Regions from separate parts of the Nocardia sp. NPDC005745 genome, predicted to be linked through region 2. Evidence: riboswitches for the same ligand, from Rfam matches in the RefSeq annotation. Region 2 holds a riboswitch; each other region holds the start of a gene.
The links. Region 2 has a riboswitch for S-adenosylmethionine ahead of ABZ420_RS16065 (rhodanese-like domain-containing protein). Riboswitches for the same ligand answer to the same signal wherever they lie in the genome.
Positions count from the first base shown of each region.

Region 1: it holds a riboswitch for S-adenosylmethionine, as region 2 does, so the genes downstream of both, ABZ420_RS26875 (homoserine O-acetyltransferase) here and ABZ420_RS16065 (rhodanese-like domain-containing protein) in region 2, are expected to answer to the same signal.
Region 3: it holds a riboswitch for S-adenosylmethionine, as region 2 does, so the genes downstream of both, ABZ420_RS25980 (aminotransferase class V-fold PLP-dependent enzyme) here and ABZ420_RS16065 (rhodanese-like domain-containing protein) in region 2, are expected to answer to the same signal.
Region 4: it holds a riboswitch for S-adenosylmethionine, as region 2 does, so the genes downstream of both, ABZ420_RS33785 (ABC transporter substrate-binding protein) here and ABZ420_RS16065 (rhodanese-like domain-containing protein) in region 2, are expected to answer to the same signal.

Region 1 covers NZ_JBEXYF010000030.1:63,176-70,887, forward strand. The annotation lists gene ABZ420_RS26850 (helix-turn-helix domain-containing protein) at 1-959, opposite strand, end outside; gene ABZ420_RS26855 (NAD(P)-binding domain-containing protein) at 1,084-1,977, shown strand; gene ABZ420_RS26860 (NADP-dependent isocitrate dehydrogenase) at 2,184-3,401, opposite strand; gene ABZ420_RS26865 (MFS transporter) at 3,763-5,256, opposite strand; gene ABZ420_RS26870 (TetR family transcriptional regulator) at 5,390-6,103, shown strand; SAM riboswitch class IV at 6,156-6,266, shown strand; gene ABZ420_RS26875 (homoserine O-acetyltransferase) at 6,468-7,625, shown strand; gene ABZ420_RS26880 (helix-turn-helix domain-containing protein) at 7,683-7,712, opposite strand, start outside.
Region 2 covers NZ_JBEXYF010000013.1:116,112-123,823, reverse strand. The annotation lists gene ABZ420_RS16095 (PLP-dependent aminotransferase family protein) at 1-856, shown strand, start outside; gene ABZ420_RS16090 (CaiB/BaiF CoA-transferase family protein) at 1,200-2,297, opposite strand; gene ABZ420_RS16085 (DUF456 domain-containing protein) at 2,444-2,941, shown strand; gene ABZ420_RS16080 (amidohydrolase family protein) at 2,945-3,820, opposite strand; gene ABZ420_RS16075 (FAD-dependent oxidoreductase) at 3,907-5,370, opposite strand; gene ABZ420_RS16070 (hypothetical protein) at 5,746-6,195, shown strand; SAM riboswitch class IV at 6,259-6,375, shown strand; gene ABZ420_RS16065 (rhodanese-like domain-containing protein) at 6,390-6,806, shown strand; gene ABZ420_RS16060 (O-succinylhomoserine sulfhydrylase) at 6,803-7,712, shown strand, end outside.
Region 3 covers NZ_JBEXYF010000028.1:58,067-65,778, reverse strand. The annotation lists gene ABZ420_RS25990 (M1 family metallopeptidase) at 1-638, opposite strand, end outside; gene ABZ420_RS25985 (Pls/PosA family non-ribosomal peptide synthetase) at 638-4,549, opposite strand; SAM riboswitch class IV at 5,219-5,332, shown strand; gene ABZ420_RS25980 (aminotransferase class V-fold PLP-dependent enzyme) at 5,380-6,699, shown strand; gene ABZ420_RS25975 (hypothetical protein) at 6,776-7,114, shown strand; gene ABZ420_RS25970 (flavin reductase family protein) at 7,248-7,712, opposite strand, start outside.
Region 4 covers NZ_JBEXYF010000052.1:4,874-12,585, forward strand. The annotation lists gene ABZ420_RS33770 (DUF3153 domain-containing protein) at 1-608, shown strand, start outside; gene ABZ420_RS33775 (glycosyltransferase family 2 protein) at 644-1,834, shown strand; gene ABZ420_RS33780 (hypothetical protein) at 1,838-2,545, opposite strand; SAM riboswitch class I at 2,930-3,023, shown strand; gene ABZ420_RS33785 (ABC transporter substrate-binding protein) at 3,239-4,858, shown strand; gene ABZ420_RS33790 (ABC transporter permease) at 4,861-5,865, shown strand; gene ABZ420_RS33795 (ABC transporter permease) at 6,012-6,809, shown strand; gene ABZ420_RS33800 (ABC transporter ATP-binding protein) at 6,806-7,712, shown strand, end outside.

The DNA.
Region 1 (7,712 bases), on a different contig from region 2:
TATTCGGCGGGCGATACCCCGACCACACCGGAGAAGTGGCGGCGCAGGTTGGTGGCGGTGCCGAGACCGGACATCCGGCTGATCCGCTCGATGCCGTAATCGGTGGCTTCCAGCAGGGATTGCGCATGGGCGAGGCGCTGGCCGAGCAGCCATTGCATGGGGGTCGCGCCCGTGGATCGTTGCAGGCGGCGATGGAAGGTTCGCTGACTCATGTTCGCCTTGGCCGCCAGTGTCTCGACGGTGAGCGGTTCGTCGAGGTGGGCGATGGCCCATTGCAGCACCGGACCGAGGTCGTCCTCGGCACGCGCCGGAATCGTCAGGTCGACGAACTGCGCCTGCCCGCCGGAGCGGTGCGGCGGGATCACCATGCGGCGGGCCAGCCGGTTGGCGACGGCGGCGCCGAGGTCGCGGCGCACCAGATGGAGGCAGAGATCGAGCGCGGCGGTCATGCCCGCGCTGGTGAGGATGTCCCCGCCGTCCACATACAGCACCGAACCGTCGACCTCGATGCCCGGATAACGCTCGGCCAGCAGCGGCGCGTGTTCCCAATGCGCGGTGACCCGGCGGCCGTGCAGGAGTCCGGCCGCGGCCAGTGCGAAGGTGCCGTCGCACAGCGCGACCATGCGGGCGCCCCGGCGATGCGCTTCGGCCAAGGCATCGAGCAGCTCGGCGGGCAGTTCGCGTTCGGCGGTGACGCAGTCCTGCGCGACGGACGGGACGATCACCGTGTCGGCGTCGAGCAGTTCCGCGAGACCGTGCTCCGGACGCAGGAACGCGCCGAAGCCCATCGGCTGGGTGTCCGGTGCCGAGGTCACCGCGCAGACCCGCAGCTCGTACCAGGGATCGGCGAGATCCGGCTGTGGCGTGCCGAAAATCGAGGCCACCACCCCCAGTTCGTACAGATCCCACGGGTGCAGGGCTCCCGGGGCGATCGCCATGGCGACGGTTCTACCGGTCATGCCGACCAGCTTATGGCAGTAAACGTTCGATAGCGGTCAGTCCTGCCACTCACTGCCGATGGTCGGGTGCGCCGACACTGGTCTGCGGGCGCCCACCCGACTTCACGCATCGACGGAGGAACCAATGAACGACAACCGGACGCCGGTCACCGTCCTCGGCCTGGGGCGCATCGGCGCGACGATCGCCGAGATCTTCCTACGCAACGGTCATCCGACCACCGTGTGGAACCGCTCGGCGGACAAGGGAACCGGACTCGAAGAACTCGGCGCGACACGAGCGGTGTCACCGGCCGAAGCCATCGCGGCGGGAAGACTCGTCGTGTCCGCGCCGGCCGACACCGAAGCGGCGGCGACCCTGCTCGGCTCGGTTCCCGGCGGGCTGGACGGCCGCACCATCTTGAATGTCGCGACCGGCCGCCCGGACGAGGCGCGGGAGTTGTTCACAGCCATCGACGCACGCGACGGCCATTTCCTGGACGGCGCCATCCTCGGCGTCCCGCAGACCCTCGGCACACCTGACACCCTGCTGATGTACAGCGGCTCCCCCGTCGCCCAGGCCGAGCACGGCGCGACCATCGCCGAACTCGGGAACGCGACATATCTCGGTGCGGACGCGGGCCTGGCCGGATTGCACGACATGGCCGTGCTGGCCGGCATGTACGGCATGTTCGGCGGATTCTTCCAGGCCGTCGCGATGGTGGCCGGCGAGGATTTCACCGCGGGCGAGTTCACCGAGGGCTTCCTGGTGCCGTGGTTGCGCGCGCTGCTGGACATGCTGCCGGTGCTCGCCGCGGAGATCGACTCGCGCGAATTCCCGGTCAACTTCTCCGACCTCGAGGTCAATCGGGCAGGTCTGTCCAACATCCTGACCACGAGTCGCGGGCAGGGCGTGGCGACCGTCCTGCTCGATCCGCTGCTGCGGCTGTTCGAGGCGGAGGTCGAACGCGGCAACGGGGCGGCCAGCTTCACCCGGGCGCTGGTGGGCCTGCTCGACCCCGCCGAAGTCAGCGCGCGCTGAGCGGTGCGAACGAAGCGGCGCGCCGGCATTCCCGCCGCGACGAAGCCGGAGCGCATTGATCGCGAAACAGTGCGGGCACCCGTTCCACCGGTGGGTGGGGCGGGTGCCCGATGTGCAGCCCGGCGCTGGGTGAGCACCCAGCGCCGGAGTCGGCCGAGCGACACGGCTCGGCCCCGCGGTTCGGCGCCTTGTCGGCGCCCGCGAACTCAGCGCAGTGCGCGAGCCAGGTTGGCGTCCAGGGCGCCGAGGAATTCCTCGGTGCTCAGGTAGCCCTGATCCCCGCCGACGAGCAGCGCGAGGTCCTTGGTCATCTGGCCGCCCTCGACGGTCTTGATGACGACGTCCTCGAGGGTCTGCGCGAAGCCGATGACCTCCGGGGTGTTGTCCAGCTTGCCGCGGTGCTCGAGCCCTCGGGTCCAGGCGAAGATGGACGCGATCGGGTTGGTCGAGGTCGGCTTGCCCTGCTGGTGCTGGCGGTAGTGCCGGGTGACGGTGCCGTGCGCGGCCTCGGCCTCACAGGTCTGCCCGTCCGGGGTGAGCAGCACCGACGTCATCAGGCCGAGCGAACCGAAGCCCTGGGCCACGGTGTCGGACTGCACGTCGCCGTCGTAGTTCTTGCACGCCCAGACGTAGCCGCCCTCCCACTTCATGGAGGAGGCCACCATGTCGTCGATGAGGCGGTGCTCGTAGGTCAGGCCCGCGGCGTCGAACTGGCTCTTGAACTCGGCGTCGAAGATGTCCTGGAAGGTGTCCTTGAACATGCCGTCGTAGGCCTTCAGGATGGTGTTCTTCGTCGACATGTACACCGGGTAGTTCTGCTGCAGGCCGTAGTTGAACGACGCCCGCGCGAAATCCTCGATGGACTTGCGGAAGTTGTACATGCCCATGACGACGCCGCCGTCCTCTGGCATCTTCACGACCTCGTGCACGATCGGCTCGCTGCCGTCGTCCGGGGTGAAGGTCAAGGTGACGGTGCCGCCCTGGAACACCTTGAAGTCGGTGGCGCGGTACTGGTCACCGAACGCGTGGCGGCCGATGATGATCGGCTTGGTCCAGCCGGGAACGAGCCGGGGAACGTTCGAGATGATGATCGGCGCGCGGAAGATGGTGCCGCCCAGAATGTTGCGAATGGTGCCGTTGGGCGAACGCCACATCTTCTTGAGGCCGAATTCCTTGACCCGCGCCTCGTCCGGGGTGATGGTGGCGCACTTCACACCGACACCGTGCCGCTTGATGGCTTCGGCGGCGTCGACGGTGACCTGGTCGTCTGTCTTGTCGCGGTACTCGATGCCCAGGTCGTAATACTCCAGGTTCACATCGAGATAGGGGTGGATCAGCTTGTCCTTGATGAACTGCCAGATGATCCGGGTCATCTCGTCGCCGTCGAGTTCTACGACGGTGCCTTCAACCTTGATCTTGGACATGGATCTTCGTGTCCTCCTAGGATGGTGCCCTCATTGCACGGCCAGGCGAACACGCTTGTGAGCGGACCCCAGCTGTTCCAACAGACAACGTATATGTCCCGCGTTGTCGGCGAGACGTGTGGTGCAAACAAGACGAGCGTACTGCTGCCCGAGTCCTCACCGCACGGGCAGCCCCCGGAGTGAGCTGCGCCACCTTTGTTACCGATTGGTAGGTCGGCGACGGCTCCGAGCACCGCGAAGGGCGTTCAAGCAACCGCCGTCGTCGCCATGATCCGCCTTCCGTCCGACCCCGGCAACCATCCGGCAGACGACGAGGTCCGCGCGGCCGAACCGGCGTCGCGCGGACCTCGTTCGCGGCGAATCAGACCCCGACCGGGATCCGGGCCCCCTCCTCGGAACCTTCGATCAGGTTCTCCGGCCGGTCCCGGATCATCAGCGCGATGATCGGGACGGCCGCGAGGAAGAACCCGGCGCCGACGTAGAAGGCCACGTCGTAGCTGTGGATCGCGGCTTGCGCGGCCAGGTTGTCGATACCCGGGTTGTCCTGCGCGAAGGACTTCGCGACCTGCACCGAGATCGTGGTCAGCAGCGCCGTCCCGACCGCGCCTCCGACCTGCTGTGCCGCGTTCAGCAGCGCGGAGGCGACGCCGGAGTCCTCTTCCTCGACCTGATGCAGCGCGACCGTCTGCATCCCGACGAACAACGGACCCATACCGAGCGCGATGAGCACCTGCGCGGGCAGCACCCCGGCCAGGAAGCTGTCACCGTAGCTCAGCTGGGCCAGCAGCAGCAGACCGATGACGCCCAGCACGGCGCCGGCCAGCATCAGCGGACGCGGGCCGAGCTTCGGCAGCAAAGCGCTGGTGACGCCCGCCGAGATCGCGATGCCCGCCGGGAAGGGCAGGAACGCGAAGCCCGCCTTCAGCGCGGAGTAGCCGAGCGTGATCTGGAAGTAGAAACTCAGGAACAGGAACATCGCGAACATCGCGATCGGGATGAGCAGCGCTGCGAGGAAGGCGCCGCCGCGGTTGATCTCACCCGGGATGTGCAGTGGCAGCAGCGGGTTCGAGGAGCGCCGTTCGATCGCCACGAAGGCGACGAGCAGAGCCAGTCCGACGACGAGCAGCCCCAAGGTGCTGCCTGCCAGCCAGCCGTCGTCGGCGGCGCGGCTGAAGCCGTAGACGATGGCGATCAGGCCGAGCGTCACCGTGACGGCACCGGGCACGTCATATCCCCCGCTGCGCGGCGCAGGCACGTCCTTCGCCACCCATGCCAGCGCCCCGACCAGCGCGAGCAGCGCGATCGGCGTGTTGACCAGCAGGCACCAGCGCCACGACGCGTACTCGGTGAGCGCGCCGCCCGCGATCAGGCCGAGCGCCGCGCCGCCCGCGGAAATGCCCGCGAACACGCCGAACGCGGTGGCCCGCTCTCCGGGCTCGGTGAAGGTCACCGACAGCAGCGAGAGCGCGGCCGGAGCCAGCAGCGCCGCGAACGCGCCCTGCAACGCGCGCCCGGCGAACAGTTCCGCCCCGGTTTGAGCGAGCCCGGCCAGCGCCGAAGCGCCCGCGAAGCCGATCAGGCCGACGATGAAGATCCGGCGGCGGCCGAGGTAGTCGGCCAGCCTGCCGCCCAGCAGCAGCAAGCCGCCGAAGATCAGCGTGTAGGCGGTGAGCATCCATTGCCGGTTGCCGTCGCTGATGTCGAGATCACGCTGCGCGAACGGCAGCGAGATGGTCACGATTGTGGCGTCCAGCACCACCATGAGCTGGGCCAATGCGATCACTGTCAGCGCGAGCCAGCGCGCTGAAGCGGCCGATTTCCGCGGCGCGTGCGCCGCTGTCCCGGGTTCCGTCACGGTCGTCTCCTCGTCCTTCGATGTCGGAAGCCATCCTGTCATCGAGCGACATTTGTCGTCAAGCGAAAAATGTCGTAGTACGACATTTGACCGTTAAGGACAGGAAAACAACAGGTTGCGTTACCATGGGGTCATGCTCGAGTCATCGACGCCGATAGGCGCGAGCGCTGCGGCCGACCGCGTCGCGAGCGCCCCCGCGACCCCAGGGCTGCGCGAACGCAAGAAGCAGCAGACGAGGTTGCGCATCATCGCGGCCGCCCTGGATCTGTGCGACACGCAGGGCTTCGACGCGACCACGATCGAGCAGATCGCCAACGTGGCGGACGTCTCGCCGCGCACGATCAACCGCTATTTCGAGAGCAAAGAGGACATCGTCCTCGGGCCGGTCCAGGATTTCGGGCGCACGATCGCCGAGACGCTGCGCGAGCAGCCACGCACGGGCAACGAGCTACAGGCGCTGCGCGCGGCCTTCCTGCACGTGGTCGATCAAGCCGCCGAGGGTGGCGAGGCCGACCCGTTGTCGTTCCGGCAGTTCCAGAAGATGCAACGAATCCTGCGCAGCAGCCCCTCTGTCAGCGCGCGCAGCACGGAACTCGCCGACGACAAGAACACGGCGATCGCGGCGGTGGTCGCCGAGCGCCTCGGCACCGAACCGGACGCGCGCGCGGTGCGGCTACTCGTCGGCACCTGGCAACTGATCGGCCACATCGGCATGGAGTGCTCCGACGACGCGTTCCTCGACGAGGACCTGGCGACCGCGACCAGGGCGGGGCGCACCGCGTTCACCGAGGCGTACGACGAATTCGTACGCACCTGCTGCGGGGCGGCGACCGTCGCGGACCAGTGAGTTCGGCGGAGGATTTCGGACGCCGACCGCCCGCCGGTTATGATGCCGGGCAGGTTATGAGTACCAGCGCCAAGCCCCGGCTCGCTGGTCGGCAACCCTCCAACCGCGGTGGGGTGCTCCGGGTGATGACCTGGCTCCCGAGAGTCGGGAGCAAGCGCGTAACAGGAGGTCGCCGGCATGTGTTGTTGTTCGTTACCCACACACCGCTAACCCTTGCTGTACCGGCGAACACCTTTTGGGAGCAAACCATGAGTGAATTCACCGCGCCCGGGACCGAGCAGGCCCCGGCAGCGCCGTACAGCCGCGTGGCCGCCACCCTGGACATTCCGGGCGATCTACGCGCCGGCTTCGCGACGGCGGCGACGTGACCGTGAGCACCGAACCGAGCACGCGGACCTCCGGCAACGTCCTGCCGCCCCCGGATGGACAGTTCGGCACCATCGCCATCGGGGACGTGCGACTGGAGAACGGCGCGGTGATCCCGGACGTCCACCTCGCGGTGCAGCGCTGGGGCGAGCTCTCCCCCGGGCTGGACAATATCGTGCTGGTCGAACACGCCCTGACCGGCGACTCGCACGTTGTCGGCAGGCCCGACGACGTACACGAGATGCCCGGCTGGTGGGACGGCATGGTCGGCCCGGGTGCTCCGCTGGACACCGACGAATGGTGTGTGATCGCGACGAACGTGCTCGGCGGCTGCAAGGGCAGCACCGGGCCGTCGAGTCCCGCGCCAGACGGGGAGCCTTGGGGCGCGCGGTTTCCCGAGATCTCCATTCGCGATCAGGTGACCGCCGAGGCCGCTCTGCTCGACCTGCTCGGCGTCGAGCGGCTCGCCGCCGTGGTCGGCGGGTCGATGGGCGGCATGCGGGTGCTGGAGTGGATGGTCGGCGCACCGGAGCGGGTCGCGGCGGCGCTGGTGCTCGCGGTCGGCGCCCGCGCCACCGCCGACCAGATCGGTACCCAGACCACCCAGATCGCGGCGATCAAGGCCGATCCGGACTGGCAGGGCGGTGATTATCACGGCACCGGCCGCGCCCCGCTGACGGGCATGGCCCTGGCCCGGCGGATCGCACACCTGACCTACCGCACCGAATTCGAGCTCGACCACCGGTTCGAGAACAAGCCCCAGGGCGACGAGGACCCGTGGCACGGCGGCCGTTACGCGGTGCAGAGTTACTTGGACCATCAGGCCGAAAAGCTGTGCAAGCGCTTCGATCCCGCCACCTACGTGCTGCTGACCGAGGCGATGAACCGGCACGACGTTGGCCGGGGCCGGGGCGGCATCGAGGCGGCGCTCGCGGCGACGCCGGTGCCGTGCGTGGTCGGCGGCGTCGACTCCGACCGGCTGTACCCGCTGCGGACCCAGCAGGAACTCGCCGATCTGCTGCCCGGTTGCGACGGACTGGAAGTCGTGCACTCCCGCGACGGGCACGACGGATTCCTCACCGAGGCGGCGGCGGTCTCGAAGCTGCTGACCGAGACCATGCGACTAGCCCGGGCGGGTGTGCGACCCGAACGCTGAAGATCCGCCGCGTCGAAACGTCCACGCGCGACGTTCCGAGCACTGTCTGCCCGGCGTTCAGAGCGCCGCGCCTCGTCGCGCCGCCTC
Region 2 (7,712 bases):
TCACCCCACCTATCCGAACGCCATCGAGGCGATCCGCGACGTCGGCGCCCGGCCGGTGCCGGTGCCGCTGCGGCCGGAGGATCCGGCGGGCGGCTGGGATCTCGACGGAATCCGCAGTGCCGCCCGGCAGACCGCGGCGAGCCTGGCCTACCTGGTGCCGGACTACAACAACCCGACCGGCTTGCTGCTGGACGCCGACGGCCGCGCCGAACTGGCCGCCATCGCCAGGGATACCAGGATGACCGTCGTGATCGACGAATCCATGGCCGATCTCGGCCTCGGCACGGACATCGCACCGCCGCCGGTCGCCGCCTTCGCCAAAGGCTCCGAGATCATCACCATCGGCTCGGCCTCGAAATCGTTCTGGGGCGGTCTGCGGGTCGGCTGGATACGGACCAATCAGACGCTGATCACCAAGCTCCTCGGCATCCGCTCCACCGTCGACCTCGGTACCCCCGTCATGGACCAGCTGGCCACCGTGCACCTGCTCGAGCACGCGGACGTGATTCTCGACCGCCGCCGCGACCAGTTGCGTTCGCAGCGTGCCGCTCTGCTCGACACGCTCGCCGAGGAACTACCGGACTGGCGCGTCACCGTCGGCGCGGGCGGCATGTCGGTGTGGGCGCAGCTGCCGACCTCGGTCTCCACCGCGCTCGCCGCCACGGCGCCCAACCACGGCGTATTGCTCGCCGCCGGGCCCCGATTCGGCGTACAGGGCGCGTTCGAAAGGTTCCTGCGGCTGCCGTTCACCCACCGGGAGCCCGAATTGCGGTTGGCGGTCAAGGCCATCGCGTCCGCCTATGCCGCGCTGACGCCCCGCGCCGCGGACCCGCTGACGCCCTTGACCTGCTACTGAGGAGATTTCGCTGTTCTGATCCGGGGGAGGGGAGCCGCCGCCGGCGGCACTCCCCTCCGAGCGCCGCCGGGCACGAGTGGCCGGTCACCCCTCGGGACTGGCCCTGGTCGTGCCCGGGCGGCGTGCGGAAGCTCGCACGGCGCCTCGGCCGCCAACTCGAGCGGCGGTCAAGGAGCGGACCGGACGATGCCCGGAGAAGTTCGCTGCCCACGAAAGCCGCCTGCTCGCGGACAGTATGGCAGGCCCGGTGCCGAGCTGTCGAACCGGTTGGTATGTTGTAATTTTCAATTACCCGCAGCGGGACGGAGTGCCGGGCGACGCGCCACGGCACCCCGCCGGGTGCTCAGTCTGCCCAGACCGACTCGATCGGCGTCGCGGTGGTGGGCGGCGGTGTCGGAATCCCGTTGGGAGTGCGGGAGAATCGCGGCGCGGGGGCGTGCTGGGTGATGGCGTCCAGCTCCAGCAACGAGCCGCGAGCCGCGATGTGCTCGTTGCGCGTCGCCTCCTCGAAGGTGAGCACGGGTGAGACGCACGCGTCGGTGCCGGTGAAGATCTCGGACCACTCGTCCCGGGTCTTGGTCCGGAAACGTTCGGTGAACAGCTTTTTCAGCGTCTCCTGCCCGGCGGGGTCGAGCTGGAAGGGCAGGCCGTCCGCGTCGATCTCGAGGCCGGCGAGCAACTGGGCGTAGAACTGCGGTTCGATCGCGCCGACCGCCATGTACTTGCCGTCGGAGGTCTCGTAGGTGTCGTAGAACGACATTCCGGTGTCGAGCAGGTTGACGCCGCGCTCGTCGGACCAGGCGCCCGAGCCGCGCATACCCCAGATCATGTGCGAAAGGGCAAGGGCGCCATCGACCATGGCCGCGTCGATCACCTGGCCCTTACCGGACTGCTGCCGCTCGACCAGCGCGGCGAGGATGCCGAACACCAGGAACATCGAGCCGCCGCCGAAATCGCCCACCATGTTCAGCGGCGGGACCGGGCGTTCGCCCTTGCGGCCGATGGCGTGCAGCACGCCGGTGATGGAGATGTAGTTGATGTCGTGTCCCGCGCGGTCGGCCAGCGGGCCCTCCTGGCCCCAGCCGGTCATCCGTCCGTAGACCAGGCGCGGGTTGCGGGCCAGCGCGTCGTCCGGACCCAGGCCCATCCGCTCGGTGACGCCGGGGCGGAAGCCCTCGATCAGCACATCCGCCTTCTCGACGAGGCCGAGCACCTTCTCGATGTCGGCGGGATCCTTGAGGTCGGCCTCGACGATGGTCCGGCCGCGCAGCTGCGGCCGGTCGAATCCGCCCGGCAGCTGACCCGCGCGCTGCACCCGCACCACGTCGGCGCCCAGATCGGCGAGCAGCAGCGCGGCGTGCGGACCGGGACCGATGCCGGCCAGCTCGATGACCTTGATGCCCGCGAGCGGGCCCTGCTTGGCGGTGGATGGAGTGCTCACGCCCTACCTCGGTTCGTCGTTGATCCAGCACACCGGTGACCGGTGTGTCCTCCCGGACGCGACCGGGAGGGGTGTATTGACAGTATGACAATAACGCCGCGCTGCTACGGCTCGCCCGCGGCTGTGGGCCGCTCTAGGCTGCACGTGTGGAAGCGCTGTCTGATCAGGGGTGGTACAACCTTCTCGCCGGCCTCGCGATTCTGGTCGGCCTCGTCGGGGTCGTCGTGCCGATCCTGCCGGGCGTCATCCTGATCTTCGCGGCCATCGCCGTCTGGGCCTTCCTCACCGGTGGCGCGACGGCGTGGACGGTTTTCGCGATCAGCGCGTTGTTGCTGGTGCTTTCCGGCGTCGTCAAATACACGTGGCCCGGACGCAAGATGAAGGACGCGGGCGTGGCGGGCCGGGCGGTCTTCCTCGGCGCGGTCCTCGGCATCATCGGTTTCTTCGTGATCCCGGTGATCGGCCTGTTCGTGGGTTTCGTTCTCGGCGTGTATCTTTCCGAACTCCAGCGGCTGCGGGTCAACCGGGAAGCGTGGCAGGCGACGGTGCACGCGTTGAAGGGCGTCGGCCTGTCCATCCTGATCGAACTCTTCGGCGCGTTGCTGGCCACCGGGGTCTGGCTCGTCGGCGTCTTCGCCGTCTGAGCGCTACCGATCGATGGCGGGGAACGGAATCGTATCGCCCGCCCGGTTTTCCGGGAGATCGTCGCGGCGCAGCCGGAGGGTCGGCGGTTCCGGGCGGTACAGCGGCAGCGTGGGGGCCGGATCGTCGCTGACCACGCGCTCGCGGGCCGGGAGCCGGTAGAACGCGCGCGCGTTGTCCTCCAGCACCGCGTACATGTCGGTGCCCACCACGTCGCAGAGCAGATCCACATCAGAGTCACGGAACGGGCGTCCGGCCCTTGTGCCGGGCAGGTCGGTGCCGAACATGAGGGCTTCGGGATTCACCGCGTGGACGCGGCGCAGCGTGTCGGCCACATTCATCGCGACCCGGCCGAAACCGGTCGCCTTGACCTTGGCTCCGCGGTCGACGAGATCCAGCAGGAAGGGCAGCCCCTCCGCGGACATGCCCAGATGGTCGACCGACAGCGCGGGCAGCTTGGAGATGACCGGTTGCAGCGACGCCAGCATCGTGCCGTCGATGTAGACCTCGACGTGCCAGCCGGCCAGTTCGTGCGCGCGCAACGCCTGCAACGTCATTCCGGTGATGTCGGCCGCCGCCCGCTTGAGGTTGAACCGCAGCGCGCGCACGCCGATGCGGTCCAGTTCGAGGATTTCCTCGTCGGTGGCGTCCAAGTCGAGCCGGGTGACGCCGACCCAGCCCTCGCCGAGTTCGGCGAGGGCGGCCTTCAGATAGGTCTGGTCCGTGCCCTGGAACGACCCGCTGACCACCGCGCCGCCCGCGACGTCGAAGCGCGACATGCGCTTGCGGTAATCGGCGATGGTGAACGGGTCGGGCAGGTAGCCCTCGTTCTCGGCCAGCGGAAATCGCGGGTCGAAGATGTGCAGGTGGGCATCGAACACTTGTACAGAATGCCTCAGGGTCGAATTTTCCGCTGCCACAGCTGGGGTGTCGTTGTGGCAGCGGAGTCGGTTCGCAGCCGGGGTGATCAGACCTTGTGCGGTTCGCTGGCGCGCAGCATGTCCTCGCGCTCGACGACCTTGACGCGCTCGCGGCCCTCCGGCTCGCCGAGGGAGCGTTCGTGCGCGTCGAGGCGGTACCAGCCTGCCCAGGTGGTGAACGGGATGCCCTTGCTCTCCAAGAACTCGGTGACGGCCTCGGGTTCGGGGCGCTGCGCCGGGGTGAAGCCGGGAGCATCGTCCAGCAGGCAGGCGATGGTCTCGTTGGCGTCGCCCTTGGTGTGGCCGATCAGGCCGACCGGGCCGCGCTTGATCCAGCCGGTGACGTAGGTCGCGGGCATGTAGCGCGCGGCGCCGTCGGCGTTCTCGTCGGCGATCACGCGACCCGCTTCGTTCGGCACGGTGCCCGCCTGGTCGTCGAACGGCAGCTGGGTCAGGTTCTGCGACAAATAGCCGACGGCGCGATAGATCGCCTGCACGTCCCAGTCCTTGAACACGCCGGTGCCCTTGACGTTGCCGGTGCCGTCGAGCTGGGTGCGCTCGGTGCGCAGGCCGACGACCTTGCCGTTCTCGCCGAGCACTTCGGCGGGGGATTCGAAGAAGTGCAGGAACAGCTTGTGCGGCCGGTCACCGGCGTCGCGGATGGCCCACTGCTCGAGCGTGTTGGCGACCATGTCGACCTGCTTGGAATGCCTGCGCGCGGCTTCGGAGCCTTCGTCGTAGTCGATGTCCTCGGGGTCGACGATGACCTCGATGGTGGGGGAGTGGTCGAGTTCGCGCAGTTCCAGCGGGGTGAACTTGGCCTGGGCGGGCCCGCGGCGGCCGAAGACGTGCACCTCGACGGCCTTGTTGGCCTTGAGGCCCTTGTAGACGTTCGGCGGGATCTCGGTGGGCAGCAACTCGTCGCCGGTCTTGGCCAGCACGCGAGCCACGTCGAGAGCGACGTTGCCCACGCCGAGGACGGCGACCTTCTCCGCGTCCAGCGGCCAGGTGCGGGGGACGTCGGGGTGGCCGTCGTACCAGGAGACGAAGTCGGCGGCGCCGAAGGATCCGTCGAGGTCGATGCCGGGGATGGGCAGGGCGCGGTCGGCGTTGGCGCCGGTGGAGAAGATCACCGCGTCGTAGAAGGCCCGCAGGTCGTCCAGTGTGATGTCGGTGCCGTAGTCGATATTGCCCAGCAGGCGCACCTGCGGCTTGTCCAGCACCTTGTGCAGGGCGGTGATGATGCCCTTGATCCGCGGGTGGTCCGGCGCGACGCCGTAGCGGATCAACCCGAACGGCGCGGGCATGCGCTCGAACAGGTCGATGCTCACCTCGGCATCGGACTTCATCAACGCGTCGGCGGCGTAGATCCCGGCCGGACCGGCGCCCACGATCGCGATGCGGAGCGGGCGGGTCCTCGCGGTGTGCGCGTCAGGCCCGGCGGAGGAAGCCTGCGTCACCACGGAGGGCTCGCGAACACCGCCATCCTCTACTGCACTCTGTTCGGTCATCTCTTTACGCGCACCTTACGGTCGAAACAATTAATGACGTCTGGCTTAGCTTAGGCTAAGTTGACGCACCGGCTCGGTCGCGCCCTCGGGGCGCACGCCTGCGTTGCCGGCTCGTGGCTGCACGGTGCTCCGTTCGCCGCGGCGTGGAGCTGCCGATTCGCTATGACAGCAGGCCGCCGTCCCGCGATTCTATCGGGATGGCCGATGCCACCCCGCGTCGGTGCGTGAACTCGGCGGATGCCGTCGAAAGCCACAATCGTCGCTTACCCGCTCGCGCGCGGCCTATCGCGGACGGCCGGACCCGGCCGGCGCCGCCCTGGTCCGCGGCCGGGGGTCGATCGCTCGATACCCGCGCCGACCAGGGATCATCGAGCCATGACCGAACAGCAGCCGACCCCGGGCGAGGACGAGATCATCCGGGTGGATCAGACCGACAAGCGCTCGGCGGCCCCGTTCATCGCGGCCGCGGTGGTCGCGGCGATCGTGCTGATCGCGATCGTGCTCGGCGGCGTGCTGTCGCCCGCTGAGAAAAATGTCACAGAAGCCGACCGCATCGCGGCGGCCGTCCGCAATTTCGTCGACGGCTCCAACCGCAGCGACGCCGTGCCGCCGCCCGGCACCGCGTGCCAGGGTTTCGACGCGACCCGCTCGCCGCTGGCGGGGCAGGACGGCGCCGGAAAGCCGGTCGAGATCACGAAAATCGACAGTCCGATCATGGACGGCGACCGGGGGAAGGCGACCGTGACCACGAAGGTGGACGGGCAGGAGCGGACCTCGACCTGGAATCTCACCCGATCCGGCGGTAAGTGGCTGGTCTGCACCTGAGCGTTCGCGCAGTGTGCGCCACCGTTTGACAGGGTGACCCGGGTCGGTGCAATCTCAGTCGAAGGTCATGAGAACCAGTGTCAAGCCCCGGCATTACTGGTCGGCAACCCTCCTCCGCGGTGGGGTGCTCCGGGTGACGACCTGGCGGCGCCTTGGTCCCGGGCGCGGCAAGTGCGGATTCGCAGGAGGTGCACATGAGTTATGCCGGTGACATCACCCCACAGCAAGCCTGGGAGCTGCTGCGGGACGATCCCGAGGCCGTCCTCGTGGACGTGCGGACGGAAGCGGAATGGAAGTTCGTCGGCGTCCCCGACACCAGTTCGATCGAACGGCCCACCGTGCTGATCGAGTGGGTCGATTCCACGGGCGCGCGCAACGAGACGTTCGTCGAGCAGTTGAAGCAGGCGCTCGACGGCCACGATCCCGAGGCTCCCGTCGTCTTCCTCTGTCGCTCCGGTCAGCGTTCGATCGGTGCGGCGATCGCCGCAACCTCGGCGGGTTACCGCACCTCCTACAACGTGCTGGAGGGCTTCGAAGGCCCGCTCGACGAATTCGGGCATCGCGGCGGCGCGGGCTGGCGTGCCCTCGGATTGCCCTGGCGGCAGTCGTGATCACCGGCGGCGCGTTCGACAAGCCGCTGCCCGACGGCGTCGGTCCCGCGACGCTGGGCGTGCGCGGCGGGCTGCGGCGCTCCGGTTTCGAGGAAACCGCCGAGGCGCTCTATCTGACCTCCGGCTTCGTCTACGAGAGCGCCGAGGCCGCGGAGGCCGCGTTCACCGGCGAGGTCGAGCATTTCGTGTACTCCCGCTACGGCAACCCCACGGTGGCCATGTTCGAGGAGCGGATGCGCCTGATCGACGGCGCCGAGGCGTGTTTCGCCACCGCCAGCGGCATGTCCGCGGTGTTCACCGCGCTGGGCGCGCTGCTGAAGGCGGGTGACCGGCTCGTCGCCGCGCGCAGCCTGTTCGGCTCGTGCTTCGTGGTGTGCAACGAGATCCTGCCGCGCTGGGGCGTGGAGACCGTCTTCGTCGACGGCGAGGATCTCGACCAGTGGGAGCAGGCGCTGTCGGTGCCCACCCAGGCGGTGTTCTTCGAGACGCCCGCCAATCCGATGCAGACCTTGGTCGACGTGCGCCGGGTGACCGAGCTGGCGCACGCGGCGGGCGCGAAAGTGGTGCTGGACAACGTGTTCGCCACTCCGCTGCTGCAACGTGGCTTCGAACTCGGCGCCGACGTGGTGGTCTACTCGGGCACCAAGCACATCGATGGGCAGGGCCGCGTGCTCGGCGGAGCGATCCTCGGCGACCGGGACTACATCGACGGCCCGGTGAAAACGCTGATGCGCCATACCGGCCCGGCGCTGAGCCCGTTCAACGCGTGGACCCTGCTCAAGGGCCTGGAGACGATGCCGCTGCGGGTGCGCCACTCGGCGGACTCCGCCCTGCGCATCGCCCGTTTCCTGGAGGGCAACCCGGCCGTCAGCTGGGTGCGGTACCCGTTCCTGGAATCTCATCCGC
Region 3 (7,712 bases), on a different contig from region 2:
GAGGGCCCGATGCGGTGCTTGCGGTAGTGACCGATCTGGATGGTCGCCAGGTAGCTCGACATCGGTTCGGGCTGCTCGTACACCCACGTGGTCTGACTGGCCTTGGTCTGCTTACGCAGCAGGGTTCCGTTCGCCACCGCGTAGTACGGCGAATCTGTGGTGATCGAGATCCGATAGCTCGCTTTGGAACTCGGGTGGTCGTCACAGGGGAACCAGGACGCCGCGCCGTTGGGCTGGCTGGCCACGAGCGCGCCCTCGGTGAGTTCCTCCCAGCCGACCTCGCCCCACGGCCCGCGCACCGGTTTCGGGGTACCGCCGTACTGCACCACCAGCGCCAGCACGCCGCCCGCCGGAATCCGCTGCTGCGGCGTGACGATCAACTTGCCGTGCTGATGGGCGAATTTCGCGGCCTTGATCCCGTTGACGGACACCTTCGACACGCTCAGCGCCTGGGCGAGATCGAGTGCGAACCGGGTGCGCACCTCGGTGGTCACCGCGGTGATTGCCGCGCGCCCGGTGAGCCGGTTGGCGGCAACCCGATAGGCCAGCTCCAGTTCGTACCGGGTGACCCGATACCCCCGATTGCCGTTCTGCGGGAGGTACTCGTCGATGGGGGCTTCGTAGAACTTGCCCGTCATCAGCGCGCCCCGGGGTCGCCCGTGAACCAGGGCGCGATCGGGTTGCCCCACCAGCGCGTCGAGGCGGGCACCGTGTCACCGCGCATGACCAGCGAAGCCGGGCCGATGGTCGCGCCGTCGCCGAGCGCCGAGGCGGGCAGCGCCACGCAGTGCGGACCGAGGGTTGCGCCCGCACCGAGAGTGACGGTGTCCATGGCCATGATCCGGTCGTGGAACAGATGGGTCTGCACCACACAGCCGCGTTCCACGGTCGCGCCGTCGCCGAGAGTCACCAGGTCCGCCTCCGGTAGCCAGTAGGACTCGCACCATACCCCGCGCCCGATGTGCGCGCCGAGACCGCGAAGCCAGAGGTTCAGTACGGGCGTCCCGGTCGCCGCGCGCGCGAACCACGGCGCGGCAACCGTTTCCACGAAGGTGTCGGAGACCTCGTTGCGCCAGACGAACGAGCTCCACAGCGGATGTTCCCCGGTGCGTATCCGCCCCACCAGCAACCATTTGGCGGCCACCGCGCTCGCCCCCGCGACAGCGCCTGCCGCCAGCAGTACCAACCCGCTGAGCAGTCCGGCGGCCAGATGGCCGAACGTTTGCGCGAGCCAGGCGAGGGTGAAAAGCACGCCGAGCCCGATCGCGAAGGTCACCAGCACCGGGACCAAACGGCAGGTTTCGACGATGCCGCGGGCTACCCGCAAGCGCGCGGGCGGGTCGAAGGTGCGCGCGGTATCGGCGTTCTCCGCGGCGCGGCGCAGCCGGACCGGCGGGCTGCCCAGCCAGGACGAGCCGGGTTTCGCCTTGGACGGCGCCGCCGACAGCACCGCGACCAGCCCGTTCTTCGGGACACGGCGGCCGGGCGCGGTCATCCCGGAGTTGCCGAGGAAAGCGCGCTTGCCGACCTTCGCCTCCCCGATGTGCAGCCAGCCGCCTCCGAGTTCGTAACCGGCGATCATGGTGTCATCGGCCAGGAACGCCCCGTCGGCGACGGTGGTGAACTTCGGCAGCAGCAGCACGGTCGACGCCTCGACGCTCTTACCTATCTTCGCGCCGAGCAAGCGCAGCCACAGGGGGGTGAGCAGGCTGGCGTACAGCGGGAACAGGAAGGTGCGCGCGGAATCCAGCAGCCGCTCGGTGGCCCAGGCCTGCCAGCCGACCCGGCTGCGCACCGGGTGGTAGCCCTCGGTGAGGCCGATGCTAAGCAGCCGGACCGCGACGATGGTCGCCGCGGCGTAGACGCCCAGGCTGAGCAAGGTCGCGAGGGGAAGCACGGCGAACGCGCGCGCGGCGCCGACGGCGAGCGTGCGGGTGTCGCGAACGAACCAGGCCAGGAACGCCCCACCGGCGCCGATACCGAGAATCGGCATGGCGGCCAATGCCATCGACGTGATCCCGAAGATGCCGACCCAGTGCCGGGCACGATCGGGCGTGTGCGCGGGCCAGCGGTGCTGTGCCTTACCGACCTTCACCGCGGGCGAACCGGCCCAGTCCTGGTCCGCCTTCACCTTGCCCGATACCGCGGAGCCGGGGGCCACCTCGGCGTTCTTGCCGATCTTGGTGCCCGGCAACAAGATCGAGCGTGAGCCGACCACCGCGCCGGGGCCGATCGTGATCGGGCCCAGATGCACCAGGTCGCCGTCGATCCAGTAGCCGGACAGGTCGACCTCCGGCTCCACGCTGCACCCGTCACCGAGTTCGAGCATGCCCGTCACCGGCGGGAGGCTGTGCAGGTCGACGCCCTTGCCGATCTTCGCGCCGAGCGCGCGTGCGAACGGCACCATCCACGGCGCTCCGGACAGGTTCTCGGCGCCGCTGGCCTCGGAGAGACGGACGGCCGCCCACAGCCGCAGATGTACCGAGCCACCGCGCGGATAGCTGCCGCGCCGGATGCCGCGCAGCAGCAGCCGCGTGCCCGCCACGCAGATCGCCATGCGGCCGGGCGGCGAGATGAACAGCAGGAACGCGGCCAGCGTCCACCACCAGGACAGCTGGGGGAGCCAGGGCAGTGAGCCGGACCAGGCCGCGATATTGCCGACGATCGCCAGCCAGGTGAGCCACTGCAATCCGGTGAGGGTGGTGAGCGGGATGGTGGCCAGCACCTGCGCCGCCTGCGCGGGCAGCGGCGTCGGCCGGACTGTCCGCTCGGCGACGGCCACCGCGGGGGTGGTCTGTTCCAGCAGGTCGGCCAGCGCGCCGAGGCGGGGGTGGTCGTAGACGTCGGCGACGGCGATCTGCGGATACCGTTCGCGCAGGGCGGTGACCAGCTGCGCCGCCGCGAGGGAGCCGCCGCCCAGGTCGAAGAAGTCCGCGTCGAGATCGCCGACCTCCGCGCCGAGAATGGCATCCCACAGTCCGGCGACCCATTGGGCGGTGCCGGTCAGGTCGTTGTCGTCGTCGTCCTCGGCGGCATTGGGCAGCGGCCAGGGCAGCGCGTCGCGGTCCACCTTGCCGGAGGTGCGGGTGGGCAGCTCGTCGACCACCGCGAGCCTGGGCACCAGCGGCGCCGGAAGTTGTCCACCGAGGACGGCGCGCGCGGCCTTGACATCGAAGTCCGGGCCGGGTCCGGTCAGATAGCCGACCAGAACCTTGTTGCCCGCCTTGGTGGTCCGGATGGCCGCCGCGGCGCCCGTGACGCCGGGCAGGTGTTGCAGAGCGTTGTCGATCTCGCCGAGTTCGATGCGCCGCCCGCCCAATTTGATCTGGTCGTCGGCGCGGCCGAGGAAGACCAGTCCGGCGCTGTCGTTGCGGACCAGGTCGCCGCTGCGGTAGGCGCGCTCCCAGCCGACGGAGGGCAGCGGCGCGTACTTCTCGGCGTCCTTGACCGGGTCGAGATAGCGAGCCAGTCCGACGCCGCCGATCACCAGTTCGCCGGATTCCCCCTCGGCCACCGGGTTACCCGTCTGGTCCACGACGACCAGGTCCCAGCCGTTGAGCGGCAGGCCGATTCGGATCGGCCACCGGCCGTCCAAGCGCGCGGCGCAGGCGACGACCGTGGCTTCGGTGGGGCCGTAGGTGTTCCACACCTCGCGAGCCGAGTCACCGTTCCCCGCGAGGCGCTCGGCGAGTTCCGGGGGGACGGCCTCGCCGCCGAAGATGAGCAGGCGCACCGCCTCCAATGCCTCCACCGGCCAGGTCGCCGCCAGGGTCGGGACGGTCGAGACCACACTGATCTCCCGCCGCACCAGCCACGGGCCGAGGTCGGCGCCGGTGCGCACCAGCTCACGCGGGGCGGGCACCAGGCAGGCGCCGTTGCGCCAGGCCAGCCACATCTCCTCGCAGGAGGCGTCGAAGGCGACCGACAGACCCGCCAGAACCCGGTCACCCGGACCGATCGGGGCGTCGCGCAGGAACAGATCGGCCTCGGCGTCGACGAAGGCGGCCGCGTTGCGATGGGTGACGGCAACGCCTTTCGGAGTGCCGGTGGAACCGGAGGTGAAGATTATCCAGGCGTCGTCGCCGGGAGTGGGCAGCGTCGACCAGGTCTGTTCGCGCTGGTGCTCCGCTGCGCGGATGCCCGCGGCCGTGGTCTCGATGCCCTCGGCGGTCACGATCGCGGTGACCTGCGCTTCCCCGAAGACCAGCTCGGCGCGCTCGTCCGGGTCGTCGGCGTCGACCGGCACGTAAGCGGCGCCGGAGTAGAGGACGGCGAGGATGGTCACATAGAGCCCGCGGGTGCCCGACGGCATGCGCACGCCGACCCGATCGCCGGGCCGCACGCCCGCGGTGGCGAGCCGGGCCATGGTGTTCTCGATCTCGACGACCAATTCCAGATAGGACAGCACCGCGTGGCCGTCGTCGATGGCGGGGGCGTCGGGATGGGCGAGTGCCGTCGCGGTCAGGATGTCGACGAGCGTCCTGGCCCCCGGTGCGCGATCGCCGCGTGACAACGGGCCCGCCGGCGCGTCGACGTCTGTCTCGAGCATGGTGCTGTGCGCACCTCCCATCGACTTGCCTCACACTTTCCCGTTGTTGTGTCATAGCTGGGTTACCAAAGGGCAAACAGCGCTGTGGCCAGCTGTCCACGGTACCCGGGGTTGTCGTCGCTTGTCGTTCACCGAACCGGATGCCGGATCGGTGGGTGTGATGCGCGTTGTTGCAGGTGGGGTCGATATTCGCCGCTCCGGCAGGGCAAAACGCTGGTGGGCGGCTCGCCCGCCGCGTTCGCCGGGAGATCGCTGATTCGAAGGTGTGATTCGGCTCATCGAGCGATCCGAAGCTGGTTCTCGCGAGGGCCGGGACGCCCGTTTGTTCCGGCCGGTCAGCGGGGAGTCGCAGCGGGGCGCCGCGATCGGATTCAGCGCGTTCGAGATACGGAGGTGCTCGAGAAGCTGCGCCGTTGTGGGAAACGAGCGGGGACCGAGTCGAATCGGCATCGGATCGGCTCGGTGGTAACCGCCGAGCGAACCGAGGCCCGTTCACCCGTGGACGGGGCCGGTGCCGAGACGGGAAATCCCTCGTCGGGCGCGGCTCGCGCGTCGTCGTGGGGGTGCTTGTAATGGCCGCCGCGTGGTGGTTATGTCCACGCGGTGCTCGTGGTGACTCGGGTGGAATGTGGTTGACAGCGCCGGGGCGCTTCTGCCACTCTCGGGTCTGGTCATGAGTGCCAGCGCAAAGCCCCGGCTTGCTGGCCGGCAACCCTCCTCCGCGGTGGGGTGCTCCGGGTGACGACCCGGCCGACGCCCAACCGGGCGCGGCAAGCGCGGACTCGCCGAATCGTTCGGTCGCGAGTCCCTGAGCCGACGGGATTCACGTGATGACTACTGCTGTCGACAACTCCTGTGCCGCACTCGCCCGGGTGTCCGGCGACGAACTGCGCGTGCCGCTGGTGCACGGCGGATCGGCGACCTACGCCAACTTCGACTACGCCGCGAGTGCGCCCGCGTTGGCCCAGGTCACCGACCGGGTGCAGCAGTTGCTGCCGTACTACGCGAGCGTGCACCGCGGCGCGGGCTACGCCTCGCGGATCTCCACCGAGTGCTACGAAGCCGCTCGCGGATCGGTCTCCCGGTTCCTCGACGCCGCCGACGATCAGGTGGTGGTCTTCACCCGCAACACCACCGACTCGCTGAATCTGCTGGCCTCCTGCGTCCCCGGGGACACCGTGGTGCTCGACATCGAGCACCACGCCAACTTCCTGCCGTGGACCAAGCGGGGCAGGCGCGTCGTGCAGGCCGCCGACACGGTCGAGGAGACCATCGGCAGGCTGGTCGCCGAACTGTGCAGCAAGCCGGCCGCATTGCTCGCGGTGACCGGCGCATCGAACGTGACCGGCGAGGTGCTTCCGCTGGAACGGCTGGCCACCATCGCGCATCAGTGCGGCGCCCGGATCCTGGTGGACGCCGCCCAGTTGGCGCCGCATCGGCGGATCAGTCTGCGGGACACCACGATCGACTACCTGGCGTTCTCCGGGCACAAGCTCTACGCGCCGTTCGGCGCCGGTGTGCTGGTGGGCAAGCGGGATTGGCTCGACGCGGCGCAGCCCTACCTCGCGGGCGGCGGCGCGGTGCGCGAGGTGCGCAGCGACGCGGCCGAATGGGCGTCCGCTCCGCAGCGGCACGAAGCAGGTTCGCCGAACGTGCTCGGCGCCGCCGCGCTGGCCGCCGCTTGTGACACGCTCAGCGGGATCGACGCCGAAACCCTTGCCGCGCACGAACACCGGCTCGCCGACCGTCTGCGCGACGGCTTGGCTGCGATTCCCGGCGTCCAACTGCTGCGCATCTGGATCGACACTCCCGACTCCGTCGGCATCGTCGCGTTCACCCTGGACGATTTCGCACCCGGCCACGTCGCCGCCTATCTCTCCGCCGAACACGGCATCGGTGTGCGCGACGGACGCTTCTGCGCCCACCCGCTGCTCGCCCGCCTCGGTTTGGACGGCGCACTGCGCGCCAGCATCGGCCTCGGCACCACCTCCGCCGACGTGGACCGCCTGATCGAGGCGATCGCCATCCTCGCGCGAACGGGCCCCACCTGGAACTACACCGCCGAGAACGGCGTGTGGAACCCCATCCCCGAAACGCGCCCCTTCACCTCCACCGCCCCCACCGGCGCGGCCCCCTGCCTCATCGGCTGAGGCCGCGCTGGTCCCGATGGCGTGATTACACCGGATACCATCGCCGTATCCGGTAACCCGAGTTCGAGGCGGTCTCATGAGCACCCGGCCCGTGTGGGCCACCGATCCGGCCGCCCTTCTCATCACGGAGGAGGGTTACGCGGCACTCCCGGAAGACGTCCAACGTCAGATCGAGGTGCTCGACGGCCACGTGATCGTCTGCCGGAGCGGCACCTTCGAGCACAACAACGTGGCCAGGCGACTGGCCAACGCGTTGGAACAAGGGAGCCCGGACGAGCCGCGCACCGGCGTGGTGACCGACTTCGAGATGCATTACGTGCGGAGTCGTCCGGCAAGTCCAGGAATGCCGTCTGGACTGGGCGAGCCGCAGTTACCGGCTGGCGGAAACCCATCAGGATGTGCTCCGGCTCAGTGATCCGTTCCCGGTCGACGTGGACTTCGCCGTGCTGGACGGTGCCTGACGGTTTCTCGAGCTGGATCGGCCGGCGCGCGCTCGCCGCGGAGTCGGTCGTGCGGGCGCGGCCGAGGTGGCGTAGTCGAGCGCTGGGTCAGTCGCTGAGGGCGATCGGTCGGTAGTAGCGCCCGTTGTAGTACAGCAGTGGAGCGGCGGCGGGTTTCTCGTCGGTGTTGTCGTGGACCCGGGTGACCAAGCCGACGACGAAGGTGTGGTCGCCGAGGGGGATCAGTTGGTGCACCGTGGCGCGTAACCAGATGGGGGTACCGTGCAGGACCGGTTCGCCGGTGTCCAGGGTGGTCCACAGGGCGCGGTCGGTGAAGCGTTCCTGCGCGGTCCGGGAGAACCGGTGGGCCAGGTGCTGCTGGTGTTCGCCGAGGAAGTGGATGACGACGGACTCGGCGTCCAGCATGGCGGACAGGCTGGAGGAGGTGTGCGCGATATTGAACGACACCAGCGGCGGGTCCAGTGACAGCGATGCGAAGGAGGTCGCGGTGAAGCCGACCGGCCCCTGCGGCGAAGTCAGCGTGACGACGGTGACGCCGGCCGGGTAGTGGCG
Region 4 (7,712 bases), on a different contig from region 2:
ACGACCGGGTGTCCGGCCGGATCGTCGCCGCCGTGGTGCCCGCCGACGCCGGGGACAAGGGCCCGCAGCTGAAGGCGCCCGAGACGCTGGCGGCCAAGTTGCGAGTGGAGCCGTACGCCCAGGACGGCTACACCGGCAGCCAGGTGTTCTTCGAGGACCTGTCCTTCGGTGATGTGCAGCAACTCGGCCAGCTGTCCGAGCAGACGCAGGGCATGTTCCAGTTGCAGTTCCAGCGCACCGGCGACCTGGTCAGCCTGAGCGGGCGGGTCGATCTGAAATCGCTGCCGCCGCACGGCTCGGACGTGCAGTTGACCATCGCGTTCCCGGCCCGCGTCGCCAAGACCAACGGCAGCCGCGAGGGCGACAACGTCGTCTCCTGGAAACTGCCGCCCGGTGAAGTGTCCAGGCCGCAGGCCGAGGTCAGCTACGCCGACCCGAATACCCGCTCGTTCGCGGGCTGGGCGGGCATCGCGGGCGGCATCACGCTCGCGGTGGCCGCCATCGTCGCGGCGATGGCGTACATGGACCGCAACCCCGCCGCGCCCGGCGCGCCGGAAGTCGGCTTCTCCCTGAGCCGCTGGTGGCGCTCGGTGACGCAGAATCGCTGAGCGGCAGGTCGGTGCGCCGGGATAGCGTGGCCCACATGGTGAGAGCCGACCTGCCGAAGACGTTGCGCGCGAACTCGATCCTGCCGACCTTCGCCACCGCGGTGGCGGCGCTCGGCGCGGGCATCGCGCTATACAACCGCATCACCGTGCCGAGGTTGACGAACGCCCCGACGACGGTGATCGAACCCGTCACCGTCTGCGTTCCCGCGCGCAACGAGGCCGACCGGCTGCCCGCCCTGATCGGTGACCTGCGCGCGCAGGTGGGCGTACCGCGTCTCGCGGTGCGCATCCTCGATGACGCGTCCACCGACGACACCGGCGCCGCCGCCCTGGCGGCGATCGGCGACGACCCGCGTTTCACCCTGCTGCGCACCGAGTCCGATCCGGTCGCAGGCTGGACCGGAAAGGCCGCCGCCTGTGTCCGGCTTGCGGAGGAGGTGTCGACGCCGGTGCTGATCTTCCTGGACGCCGACGTGCGGCTGGCCCCTACGGCGCTCGCCGCGGCGGTCGGCGCGCTGCGCACGCGCGCAGCCGCGCTGGTCTCGCCCTGGCCCCTGCAAGTGGCCGATTCCGTGGCGGAAGCCGTGGTGCAGCCTCTGCTGTGCTGGTCGTGGGCCTCGACGCTGCCGATCGCCGTGGCCGACCGGAGCCTGCGACCCGCCACGGCGGTGGCCTGCGGCCAGTTCCTGGTGTTCGACAACGCCGCCTACCGCGCGGTCGGCGGCCACACGGCCGTGGCCGGGAGCGTCACCGAGGACCTCGACATCGCCCGTACGCTGCGGCGAGCCGGTCACGCCACCGCTCTGGTCGCCGCCGGAGAGTTGGCCCGCACCAGGATGTATCGCGGCGCCGCCGACCTGGACGCGGGCTACACCCGCTGGCTCTGGTCGGCCTACGACGGCACGATCACGGGTGGAGCGGCGGTGGGACTCGTTGCGGCCCTCGCCTATTGGGTACCGCCCGCGGCCGCCGTGCTCGGCAGGGGCGCGGTCCGCCGGGCGGGCGCGATCGGCTGGCTCGCCGCCGTCGCCGGGCGCCTGCTGGCCCGCTCGACCGAGACCGGCGGCCCGCTGGGACGCGCGGACGTGCCCGCCGCCCTCGCGCATCCGGTGTCGGTGGCGGCGTATCTGCTGCTGTGGGCGCGTTCGCACCGGGCCCGCCGTCGCGGCACGGCGCACTGGAAGGGGCGTTCGCTCCCAGGAGCGGCGCCGCGCCGCGACAGCTGAATCTCACGGGACCGCGGTGATTCCGACCGTCGGCAGGAAGAAGCAGGACTTGGCGCCGTTCTGCACCGTGCCGAACACCGCGGCGAGAACGGTGCCCTTGCCGGTGTCCACCGGGACCGCCCGCACCCCGCCCATGGGGAGGGCCGCGAAGAGGAAGTCCCGGATCGCCTGCTCGGCCACCGGCCGCTGATCCGCGGGAACGGCAGCGGGGATCATCGCGCGGGCGATGTCGGCCAGCGGCCCCATGGCGGCCGTTCCGCTGCGTCCGTTGCTCAGATTGAGCCAGGCCACCTGCATTCCCGCGGTGTTCGCGCCGTCCGGCCCGAGGCCGTAGGGCACGAAGGTGAACATGGCTTGCCCGGCCTTGACGGCGCTGAGGTCCAGTCCGGGAAGCTGCACGGTGTTCTTCGGCCACGGCCCGGGTATGGCTCCCGCCACCGCGGGCGCCAGCCCGGCCGTGGTGTTGTCGAGGCAGAACGCCGACGCGCTCGGGTACGCGAACGGCTGGATACCGAGCGCGCGCAGCGCGTCGAGCGCGGCTTGATAGGCGCCGAACAGGTCACCGGGGGCGGCGATCGGCGCGGAGAGATCGGAGAACGCGGGAATCGTGGCATCCGGAGCCGCGAACGCGGCACCCGGCCCGGCAAACGCGAGGGCGACCGAACAGGTCGCGACAGCGGACAATTGGGTCAGACGACGCAAAGTGATCACGAAACCTCCTCATCGGCGGAACGATCGAGGGGCACAGTACTCCGGCAAACGGCTCCAACAGCACGGATTGCGTACAGCAATTTCGCGGCGAGTCTCGTTTGCCCGAAACAGGCTTCCGCGTGGCCGACCCGCGTTCCCCAGTCCTGGCGATACCCGTATGCTGCATCGGACCGCTGTCGTCCGGCGCTGGGCGCCCGTCCGCGAGGACGTGACAGCTCGCACCGCCCCTCGGCGAAGCAGCGCACGCCTGGTTACTACAAAGACCCGATCAACTGGCGTGGACAAGGTCTACGCTCACGCTGATTACTTCTCTTGTTCCAGCCTTCCCTTGCTGGGCATCATGATTCGGCTCGCCCCTCACATCGGTTGACAGGGGGTCGGCGCCAACCATCCAGAGCGACCGAGAGACCTGGCTCGTCGACGTCGCAGCAACCCCCCGGTCACCGGGTGCGGGTGCTTCCGCCGGGACCGATGGAGGAACCGAAGTGATCGTCGAGGACCCGTCATGAGTGCGTCCACCGCACCCGCGACCGCCCCGAATCGCGAATCAACCCACCCGGCCTGCCGAAGAAACGCTGAGCAGATGACGCAGCGCCGCTGTATGCCCGGCCGGCCGTCGGCGACCGGTGTCGCCGACGCCTTTCCCCAGCCGGGCGAGCAGCTCGCCCGCATCGAAGTATCTGGAGTCGCCTCGTGATCCGAACCCGTCACCGAATCGCCGCGCTGGCCGGCGCGCTCGCCGCGGCCACCACCATTGCCGCCTGCGGCAGTGATTCGGCCGCACCCGGCGGCGACGCGGGCCCGCCCCGGCCGGGCGGCACCCTGCGCTACGGCCTGTCCCAGGCGCCGACCTGCTCGGACCCGGCCCAGGCGGGCACCAACCAGACGCTGTACGTCGCCCGGCAGATCGTGGATTCGCTGACCGACCAGGATCCGGCCACCGGCGAGCTGAAGCCGTGGCTGGCGCAGAGCTGGGAAGCGAGCCCCGACGCGAAGGTCTTCACCTTCCACCTCACCGACGGGGTCACCTTCAGCGACGGCACGCCGCTCACCGCCGATTCGGTGCGCAACACGTTCGATTCGGTCGTGCGGCTCGGCTCGGGCAAGGCGCCGCTGGGCAGCAGCTACCTCACCGGCTACGTGGGCACCACGGCCGTCGACCGGCTCACCGCCCGAGTCGAGTTCAGCAAGCCCAACGCCCAATTCCTGCAGGCGGTCTCGACCGCCCAGCTCGGCATTCTCGCCGACGTGACCACGGCGAAGCCTGCCGAGCAGCGCTGCCTCGGCGACAACGTCGGCAGCGGGCCGTTCACCTACGCGGCCTACCGCCAGGACGCCGCAGTGACGCTGGCCAAGCGCAGCGGCTACCACTGGGGTTCGGCGGTGTTCGCCCATCGCGGCGAGGCATACCTGGACAAGATCGAGTTCACCGTGGTGCCCGAATCCGGCGTGCGCACCGGCAGTCTCGCCTCCGGGCAGCTGGACGCGATCAGCGACGCGTTGCCGCAGGACGCGCCGCAGATCGAGGCGGCGGGCGGCCGGGTGCTCAGCACCGCCAACCCGGGCGTGCCGTTCGGGCTGCAGCCCAATGTCACACGCGGACCGCTGCGCGATCCGGCGGTGCGCCAGGCGCTGCTGCCCGCGATCGATCGCAAGCAATTGGTGGACACCGTGCTCGGCCCGCAGTTCAAGCCCGCGACCAGCCCGCTGGCGAGCACCACACCCGGCTACACCGACCTCTCGGCACGGCTGGCCTTCGACCCGGCGAAGGCGCGCACCATCCTCGACCAGGCCGGGTGGGTGCCCGGCGCGGACGGCATCCGGACGAGGAACGGTGAGCGGTTGACGTTCTCGGTGCTCTTCAGCCAGGTGTTCGCGGGCAACCAGGCGATCCTCGAACTGGTGCAGCAGCAACTGCGGCAGGTCGGCGTCGAACTGAAGCTGGACCTGGTGTCGGTGGCGGAGACCACGGCGCGGCAGAACAGCAAGGACTTCGACACCTTCTACGGCAACACCACCCGCGCCGATGGCGACATCCTGCGCACCTCCTTCGGTCTCGACGGGCGCAATCTCAATGCGCGCGGCGCCATCCCGTCGCTGGACGACGCGCTGAACGGGCAGGTCGCCACCGTGGACACCACGGTGCGCAACGGGCTCATCCACACCGCGCAGCAGCAGGTGCTCGAGGCGGGCCTGCTGATCCCGACAGTCGAGCTGTCCCAGGCGATCGGAGCGGCGGCGAGCACGCAGGACCTGAAGTTCGAAGCCTCGGCGCGATTGCAGTTCTTCGACACCTGGCTGAGCGGGCGATAGTCATGGCGCGTTATCTGGCCCTGCGGGTGTTGCAGGCGATCTGGGTGCTGTGGGCGGCGTTCACGCTGTCGTTCGTGGTGTTGTACCTGCTGCCCGCCGACCCGGTCTCGATCGCGGCCGATGGAGGCGGGTCGGGCACCCCGGTGGACAAGGCCGCCATCGCCGAGTTGCAGGCCCGCTACGGGCTGGATCGGCCGCTGTGGGAACAGTATTGGACCGCGCTCGGGCACGCCGTGACCGGCGATCTCGGGCATTCCATCGCCACCGGGCAGCCGGTCACCGGCGCGATCGGTGACGCGCTGCCCGCCACGCTCGCGTTGACCGGCACCGCTCTGCTCTTCGCGGTCATCGGTGGCGTCGCGCTGGCGTTCGCGGCGACTCAGACCCGTCGGCCGTGGCTGCGCAACGCCTTGGCCGCGCTGCCGTCGCTGGGCGTCTCGGTGCCGACCTTCTGGACCGGGCTGCTCCTGCTGCAGGTGTTCTCGTTCCAGTTGCGGCTGGCACCCGCGTTCGGCGGGCACGGGTTCGCGGGCACGGTGCTGCCCGCGCTCACCCTGGCGCTGCCGATCGGCGCGGTCATCGCGCAGGTGCTCACCGCCGGGCTGGAGACGACCTGGCGTCAGCCGTTCGTCGATGTGGCCCTGGCCAGGGGCGGATCGCGCTGGTGGGTGCGGCGCACGCACGTGCTGCGTCCGGCCAGTGTGCCCGCGTTCACCATCGCGGGGGTGCTGGTGGGCAACATGCTCGCCGGATCGGTGGTGGTGGAGACGGTCTTCGCCCGTCAGGGCGTCGGGCGGCTGACCCAGACCGCGGTGCTGGCGCAGGACATCCCTGTGGTGCAGGGCATCGTGCTGCTCACCTCGGCGGTGTTCGTGGCCGTGAATCTCGCGGTGGATCTGCTGTATCCGCTGCTCGACCCGCGCATCGCCACCCGCTCCCGCGCCGCGGGCGGCGAGTCCGAGCGGACCGCCGTCGACGCCGCCGAGGAGGCGATCATCCGTGCCTGACGCCGCTTACGTCATTCGTACCGCCGCCGGACTCGCGCTCGGCGCGCCGCCGGCCGAGGAGGTGAGGACTCGTGGTTGACGTCATCGAGGAACGGCGCACAGCGGTGCTGCCCGGTCTGCGGCGCCCGGCCGTGCGCTGGAAGAGGCTGCGCGGCAATGCCGGACTGCTGATCGCGGGCGCTGTCGCGCTGCTCGCCGTGGGATGGGCGCTGGTGCCGTCGGTCTTCGCGGGCGGCGACCCGCTGACCGGCGTGCCCGCGCAGAAGTTCCAGGGCCCCAGCGCCGAACACTGGTTCGGCACCGACAATCTCGGACGCGACCTCTACACCCGGATGGTGCACGGCGCCGGGCTCTCGTTGACCGCCACGCTGGCCGCCGTCGGCATCGCGCTCGTCACCGGGTCGCTGCTCGGGCTGCTGTCGGGCGCGATCGGCGGCGTGGTCGACGCCGTGGTCATGCGGTCGGTCGATGTGCTGCTGTCGGTGCCCGCGCTGCTGCTGTCGCTCGCATTGGTCACCGCGCTCGGCTTCGGCACCGGCAATGTGGCGATCGCGGTGGGCGTTTCGCTGGTGGCCAATTTCGCGCGCGTGATGCGCTCGGAAGTGCTGCGGGTCCGGCAAGCGGTGTACGTGGAGGCGGCCCACGCCGCGGGGGTGCGCTGGTACACGGTGCTGGCCAGGCATGTGCTGCCCAATGCCTACCAGCCCGTACTCGCCTTGGCCGCGGTCGAATTCGGCATGGCGGTGCTGGCGGTGTCGGCGCTGAGCTTCCTCGGTTACGGCGCGAAGCCGCCCACCCCCGAGTGGGGAACGCTGATCTCGGAGGGCCGCAACTATCTCGCGACCGCGTGGTGGATGACCACCCTGCCCGGGTTCGTCATCATCGCCGTCGTGCTCGCCGCACAGCGCCTCGGACGCGCGATCGGGAACGGAGAACACCCGTGAACGCCTCGGAATCTCCGCTGCTGCAGGTCCAGGACCTGCGGGTTCGGTACCGGTCGGGAACCGGCGCGGCCACCGCGCTGAACGGGGTTTCGCTCACGGTGGCCCGCGGCGAGGTGGTGGCGCTGGTCGGCGAATCCGGCTCCGGCAAATCCACGCTCGCCCACGCCGTGATCGGCCTGCTCGGGTCGAACGCCGAGACCATCGGGGGGACCGTGACCTTCGACGGCGCCGTGGTCGACACCGGCTCCGAACGCGCGCTGCGGCGGCTGCGCGGAGCTCGCATCGGGTTCGTCCCCCAGGACCCCGGGCTGTCGCTGAACCCCGTCCGGCGCGTGGGTGATCAGGTGGCCGAAGCACTGCTGGTGCACGGGCTGGCCGACCGAAAGGCGGCGCGGACGCGGGCGATCGAACTGCTGGCCGACGCGGGACTGGATCGGCCGGAACTGCGGGCCGCTCAATACCCGCACGAGCTGTCCGGCGGGCAGCGCCAGCGGGTGCTGATCGCCGCGGCGCTGGCCTGCGCGCCGGACCTGGTCATCGCCGACGAGCCGACCAGCGCGCTCGACGTGACCGTCGCGCGCCGGGTGCTGGACCGGCTCGCCGAGCAGATCGCCGCGCGCGGCACGGCGGTGCTGCTGATCACCCACGATCTGGCCGTCGCCGCCGAACGCGCCGATCGGCTCGTCGTGCTCAACGGCGGCGAGGTGGTGGAGAGCGGCCCGACCGCCGAATTGCTGGCCACACCGCGCCACCCGTACACCAAGCGCCTACTCGCCGCCTCGCCCAGCCTCGCTCCGGCGGGCGGCTACCGCGAGCCCAAGCCACGCGACGGTAAGCCGCTGCTGGTCTTGCGCGAAGTGCACAAGACCTTCCGGGCGCACGGGGGCGACAGCGTGACCGCGG